Regions from separate parts of the Metabacillus sp. 22489 genome, predicted to be linked through region 1. Evidence: riboswitches for the same ligand, from Rfam matches in the RefSeq annotation. Region 1 holds a riboswitch; each other region holds the start of a gene.
The links. A riboswitch is a leader RNA that binds a small molecule or an ion and turns the genes downstream of it on or off. The one in region 1 is predicted to bind thiamine pyrophosphate.
Positions count from the first base shown of each region.

Region 1 (2,275 bases):
ATCCTCGTTAAAGGGTGTATTAAAAAGTCCTTTACCATTTGTTTTAGTTTTACTCATCTTACATATAATCATGCCGATTATCGCCTGGTGTACAGGACATATTATATTTCCGAACGACCAATTTACGATAACTGGTCTTATATTAGCAGCAGTCATTCCGACCGGGATTACGAGCTTTATATGGGTGACTATTTATAAGGGAAATATTCCGCTTGCTTTAGCGATTATCTTATTTGATACAATCTTATCGCCGTTTCTTGTGCCACATACATTAGCTTTATTAGTTGGACAAAAGGTAGAGATTAATACATTCTCAATCATGAATGGATTATTTTTTATGGTTGTTATTCCTTCAATACTCGGAATGCTTATTCATCAATGGACAAAAGGAAAAAGCGTGAAGGTTGGTACAGCTTTAGCGCCTTTTTCAAAATTGGGGCTTGGCTTTGTCGTAATGATTAATGGTGCCGTCGTTGCTCCATATTTAGTAAATATAACAAGGAAATTATTGCTAATAACTTGTACAGTGTTTGCTCTTGCTTTTATAGGCTATTTAATTGCTTGGTTCATTGGAAAATGCTTTAAGCAAAGCAGAGATACGACAGCAGTCATGATTTTTACTGGTGGAATGCGGAATATAAGTGCAGGTGCGGTTATTGCTGTTCAATACTTTCCGGCAGCTGTGGCTGTTCCGGTTATTATCGGTATGTTATTTCAACAGGTTTTAGCATCTATTTTCGGTTTTTTATTTGATCGCTTCGAAAGAAAATCCATTTCCGTTAAACCTGTTGACAATAAAATGAATGTTTCTTAATGGTCGTTCCTTCTTGCCAAACTTAGTAGATTGTGTTATTAATATTGATAATTAGTTAAACAGATTTTGAGTTTTAAAAATTTAATAGACTTCACCACTAGGGGAGCTTTATAGCTGAGAGAGACATTTGTCTTGACCCTTATTACCTGATCTAGATAATACTAGCGTAGGGAAGAGGTGTTTGAATGATAATGGAATTGCATATTTGTGCATGTTTTTCGTATAAATTGCCTATCATATTTACATTTCAAACCACTTCTCTCTGCGGAAGTGGTTTTTTTGTTGGCTAAAACTACTTCAATAAAAAAGAAATGAAAGGAGCGTTACATTTGTCACATAGAATTTCCGATCTTATCAAAGAGGTTGACAGAAGACAGGATGAATTAATTTCATTACTAAAAAAGCTAATTGAATTTAAAACACCTGCTCCACCGGCACGAAATACGAAAGATGCTCAGCACTTTGTAGCTAGCTTTTTACGTGAAAAAGGGTTTTCGATCGATATGTGGGATGTATATCCAAATGATCCGAATGTTGTTGGTGTCTTAAAAGGAGTAAATGAAAAACAGTACAAAAGCTTAATTATCAATGGCCATATCGATGTTGCTGAAGTAGGTGAGGATGAAAACTGGGAAAAAGACCCGTTTCAACCATATGTGAAAGATGGCGCAGTGGTTGGGAGGGGGGCAGCTGATATGAAGGGAGGATTAGCTGGAGCAATGTTTGCAATCCAATTACTTCATGAAGCTGGTGTGGAATTGCCTGGTAGCTTAATATTCCAGTCAGTTATTGGAGAAGAGGTCGGTGAAGCGGGAACTTTACAATGCTGTGAACGTGGGTATAAAGCTGATTTTGCAATCGTTGTTGATACGAGTGATTTACATATTCAAGGTCAAGGAGGAGTTATTACAGGGTGGATAACTGTAAAAAGTACCGAGACCTTTCATGATGCAACAAGAAGACAAATGATCCATGCGGGTGGAAAGCTTAAAGGTGCAAGTGCGATTGAAAAAATGACAAAAATTATTGCTGGCTTACAGGAGCTTGAACGGCATTGGGCAGTCATGAAAAGCTACCCAAAAATGGCACCTGGATCAAATACGATAAACCCGGCTGTCATTGAAGGTGGTCGACATGCAGCATTTATAGCTGATGAATGTAGACTTTGGATAACTGTTCACTATTATCCAGATGAATCACATGAGCAAATCATTAAGGAAATTGAGGAACATATTTTGCATGTTGCACACGCTGATCCTTGGTTAAGGGAAAATCCACCGCAATTTGAATGGGGTGGTAAGTCTATGATTGTTGATAGGGGTGAAATTTTTCCTTCGTTACAGATTGACCCAAATCATCCAGGGGTGAAACAGCTGGAGGGGGCACATCAGAATATAACGAATAAGCAAGCGATCGTTGATGTCTCGCCAACTGTAACAGATGGTGGATGGTTAGGTGAAG
Region 1 covers NZ_JBQENT010000015.1:37,657-39,931, forward strand. The annotation lists gene ACTJJ9_RS11000 (bile acid:sodium symporter family protein) at 1-814, shown strand, start outside; TPP riboswitch at 904-1,004, shown strand; gene ACTJJ9_RS11005 (acetylornithine deacetylase) at 1,144-2,275, shown strand, end outside.

Region 2 (2,275 bases), on a different contig from region 1:
GTTACACCAATTTTCTTTAAAAAGCTATTCCCGAAACATGTATCAGAGCGTCCGAAAATTAAAGTTGCCTTTATTGGAGCGAATCAATTATCCTTGCCTGTTACGAGGGAATTAAACCCAGAAATATATGAAACAACAGTCTTTCATATGAAACAAGAGAAACTGGACAAACAAATTTCCCATTCCTTGTTTGATATAAAAGAAATTAAAGATTTTGAAGTAAAAACGTTGATGGAAAATCAAGCATTTGATATTGATTTAATCGTAGTAACAACAGGAGATGAGCAACGAAACGCGGATATTGCGCTATTTGCAAAAGAGCAAAAGGTTGAACGAGTAATTGCGAGCGTTGCTTCACCTGAATTAGATACAAAGTTGAAGGAAAACGATATTGACGTCTTTTCTACATTGTTATCAACGAAAACAATGCTTCGTGCATTGATTGAAGCACCTGGGGTTATGCGGATTTTAACAAATCAAGAAACGATGCTTTATCAAATTAATTTAAAGAATTCTAAATATGATCACATTTTGCTTCGAAATTTTCCGTTTACAGGAGATATTATCTTTGTTCGGATTTTTAGAGGGAAGGATTCGATTGTTCCTCATGGGGATACGGATTTAAAGCTCGGAGATCGGTTAATTGTGACAGGATCACGAGAATATGTGAACGAGTTAAAACGTGAACTTGAGCTATGGTGATGATTTTTTTCTTGAAAGATATTCAACAAATGGTATGATAGAAATAAGCAAATGTTCAAACAATTTCTATCATTATAAATTGAATAGTTATGATACCGCTAGGGGTGCCCTAATGAAAGGGCTGAGATTAAAGTGTTTCTTTAAGACTCTTATAACCTGATCTGGTTTGTACCAGCGTAGGGAAGTGGACTTACGTATCGAGATCAAATATAGTATGTAAACCACTTTCCTACCTGGAAAGTGGTTTTTTGTATTTAGGAGATAGAAAACTAATACAACTATTACATTAAAGTAAGGTGAAGCAATTGGAGATCCATGTCATTACAGATGGCGTCCAAACAGTGAAGGAAATTATAAAAAAAATACTCATGATTCATGAGGAGGTTGACTTTTTACATATTCGTGAAAAAACGAAGTCGGCTTCTGAAGTGATGGAAATCGTTTCAGCACTGTTAGAAAACGGTGTAAGTAGGGATAAAATTATCGTTAATGACCGCCTTGATGTTGTTCAATTACAGCAGCTATCGAATATTCATTTGCCAGGAAATAGCTTTTCGATTCAAACAGTAAAGGAGTTTATGCCTTCATTAAAAATTGGGCGTTCCGTCCATTCATTGGAGGAAGCGATAGCTAGCGAAAAGGCCGGTGCGGATTATCTCATGTTCGGTCACCTGTTTGCAACGAAATCAAAAGCGAAGCTCCCTCCAAGAGGAGTAGAACTATTAGAAGATATCTGTAGGTCAGTTTCTATTCCTATTATTGCGATCGGAGGTATTGTTCCTGAAACAGTTTCTAAATTATCAAATATTAAGCTAGGCGGAATCGCGATCATGTCATATGTTATGGCAAGTGACAATCCGAGTTTCGCTTTACAGCAAATAAAAGAGAGTTTACTAGAGGTGGAAAAGAATGAACAAACACTTTGATGTAGGGATTATTGGGGGAGGGGTCATCGGTCAATCCATTGCTTATCAACTGGCAAAGGAAGGTGTATCTGTCGTTGTATTAGAAAGTCAAAAGATAGGAAGTGGAGCTACTAGTGCAGCAGCAGGAATGCTTGGGGCGAACTCCGAACTAGAAGCAAACGATGCCTTTTTTCAGTTTGCTAAGGAAAGTCAACGCCTCTATCATACACTTAGCAAGGAGCTTTTCGAATATTCGCAGATTAATATTCAATTAGTAGATAACGGTATGTATAAGCTTGCGATAACCGATGATGAAGTTGAAGCGTTGCAACAGCTTGTTAAGCATCATTCTTCACTACAATGGCATTCAAGGGAAGTTGTATTAGAAAACGAACCAACCTTATCAAAGGGAATTAAAGGGGCACTCTATATTCCAGAGGATGGTCATGTTTCACCAACACATGTTTGTGCAGCCTTTTCAAAGTCTGCTAATTATTTTGGGGCAAGCATTTTTGAAAACACACCAGTACATACAATTGAGAAAACAGCAGCTAATGAATATACATTATCTACCCCGCATACAGAATTCACATGTAAGCATGTTGTAATTGCGAACGGGGTTTGGAGTGGCTACTTTTTTAAGCAGCTTGGAATAAATGGAAGCTTAA
Region 2 covers NZ_JBQENT010000018.1:71,403-73,677, reverse strand. The annotation lists gene ACTJJ9_RS12575 (monovalent cation:proton antiporter family protein) at 1-702, shown strand, start outside; TPP riboswitch at 793-902, shown strand; gene ACTJJ9_RS12570 (thiamine phosphate synthase) at 1,008-1,628, shown strand; gene thiO (glycine oxidase ThiO) at 1,612-2,275, shown strand, end outside.
Region 2: it holds a riboswitch for thiamine pyrophosphate, as region 1 does, so the genes downstream of both, ACTJJ9_RS12570 (thiamine phosphate synthase) here and ACTJJ9_RS11005 (acetylornithine deacetylase) in region 1, are expected to answer to the same signal.

Region 3 (2,275 bases), on a different contig from region 1:
TTTTCAGAAGCGACTTTCTAAATATAACACCCAACAAAATGTTTGTCAACACTTTATTTTATTTTTTAAAAGGTGTTTTTAAATTCGCCTTATCAGCGACGAATAATAATATATCATGATAATTAATTAATAGCAAGTAATTTTATATAAAATTTTAAATTTCTTTTTTAAAACAATATTAAATAAAGAAGAATCTCTTTTCATACTATATTATTTATCAAAATAAAACGGCAACAAACATAGTTAATGTATCCTTTAAGTTCATCTATTAAAAGTAATCGAATTCATTTTACTCAGTTGTTTTCTATAATTTTAACATTTATTAAAGAAATGAATACTAGGGTGATGATGTAATATTTCCATATATAATCGTATGATAACTGATCGTGATTCACACTTTACTGAATTGCATCATATTAATTGTCAAAAGTTCCTTATTTTAAGGAAACTTTTATTTCTATTAAATTGATACCTTTAATTGTTTGTCTAAATCATCTAGTTGAATCAAATCTATTCCACTAAAGGTCTAATCAAGTTACACTATTAAAATCCCTTCTCTCTTTCTAACTTTCGATAAATTCTTAAGTTTTAATTAAATGTTTCATCTACAATTAGAATTTATTCCTACTCAGTTGTCCTATCATCCACTAATGACCTTTTACTATAAGTTAGCAATAAATTCGTTTCATCATTCTCTTAAAATTCTTTAAAATAAAACACTTGTTGGGTTAAATAGAATGATGTATAGTTAAAATCAAAATAAATAAGCATACAAACCACAAGGGGAGCCACTGGCTGAGATTGAATAAGCTCTTTTTATGTTATTCTAACCCTTCGAACCTGTTAGTTAGTACTAGCGTAGGGATGTGGATGGTCATAATAAAAGCAATGTTTGGAACCATCGTTCATATTCCATACATTGCTTTTTGTTTTACATTAAGCAATGACATATGGATTCTGGATTCTTATTACTAATAGGTTTTGGTTTATTGTGCAAGAAGAGAGGTTTTTAAATTTGCAAGTGAATCAACGTTTATTATTTTTAATTGAAGTGGCAATGATGGCTGCTTTAGCATTTTTGTTGGATTTAGCTTCTGGTATTTTCTTCAAAATGCCTCAAGGTGGGACTGTTTCCTTAGGAATGATACCCGTTTTTATTATGGCATTTCGTAGAGGACTAAGCGGCGGTCTGTTAACAGGACTAATATTTGGCTTTTTACAAGTTGCAATCGGTAATCCAAGTGTGTATCATCCATTCCAAGCATTTCTAGATTATTATTTAGCATTTACTGTAGTTGGTTTTAGCGGTATTTTATTTAAACAAATTCAACAATCTCTAGGAAATCGCAATCGAATGATTTTTCTTATCATTTTAGCTGCATTCATCGGAAATTTCCTAAGATATATCGTCCATGTAATTGGCGGGGCTATCTTTTTTGCAGAATATGCTCCTGATGGAATGCCTGTAGTTTTATATTCACTAGGTTATAATGCAACCTACATGATTCCAACTCTTATTGTCTCCGCAATTATCTGCTGTCTAATTCTATTAACAGCACCGAGACTCGTAACAAGAAAATAACGTTTTTACCTTGGTCTTATGGCCAAGGTTTTTTATTTCTCTATTAATTTTAAAAAGTAATCATATTACTAGAACTGCTAGCATCTATTAATAGAAAGAATAGATTGCTTAAAAATGGAGGATAAATGATGAATATGACATTTATATTAATGCTACTTACACTTTTTCTCTCATTAGTTCATTTTTCTTACGGTTACAAGGAAGCGATACGTATCAGTAATGAAGAAGGACCTGTTCATGGGCTTTCCCTTATATTAAGCGTCCCTCTTGGATTTGCATTTGCCATTTTATCATCTACGTTTTCCCAGCAGCTATAAATGATTAATCAATAGGATGAACATGAAAGTATCCTTTCTTAATATAAGTACATTATTTCAAATAAGCGTTGTGCTACTGCACAGCGTTTTTTATTTTGATTAAATATAAATTATCATGATTTTTTTCTTAGTATCCTCATAAGTATGTAAAAAGAAAAATTCTTTAGGAGGTTGCTTTGAAAATTGTCAAAACAATATGCAAACACTTAATTTTATTCACGCTTGCACTTATACTTACTTTCTTCTTATTAATGACGCTTTTTTTACTTATAGATGTTCAGTTCGGCTTTTTCGTAAGTATTTTCATGTGTCTGAGCGCATTAGGGAGTTTTTCCTTTTGTATATATGAATTCGTAAAAGACAATAAGGTTACGCG
Region 3 covers NZ_JBQENT010000071.1:13,030-15,304, reverse strand. The annotation lists TPP riboswitch at 772-882, shown strand; gene thiT (energy-coupled thiamine transporter ThiT) at 1,016-1,582, shown strand; gene ACTJJ9_RS24905 (hypothetical protein) at 1,711-1,899, shown strand; gene ACTJJ9_RS24900 (hypothetical protein) at 2,076-2,275, shown strand, end outside.
Region 3: it holds a riboswitch for thiamine pyrophosphate, as region 1 does, so the genes downstream of both, thiT (energy-coupled thiamine transporter ThiT) here and ACTJJ9_RS11005 (acetylornithine deacetylase) in region 1, are expected to answer to the same signal.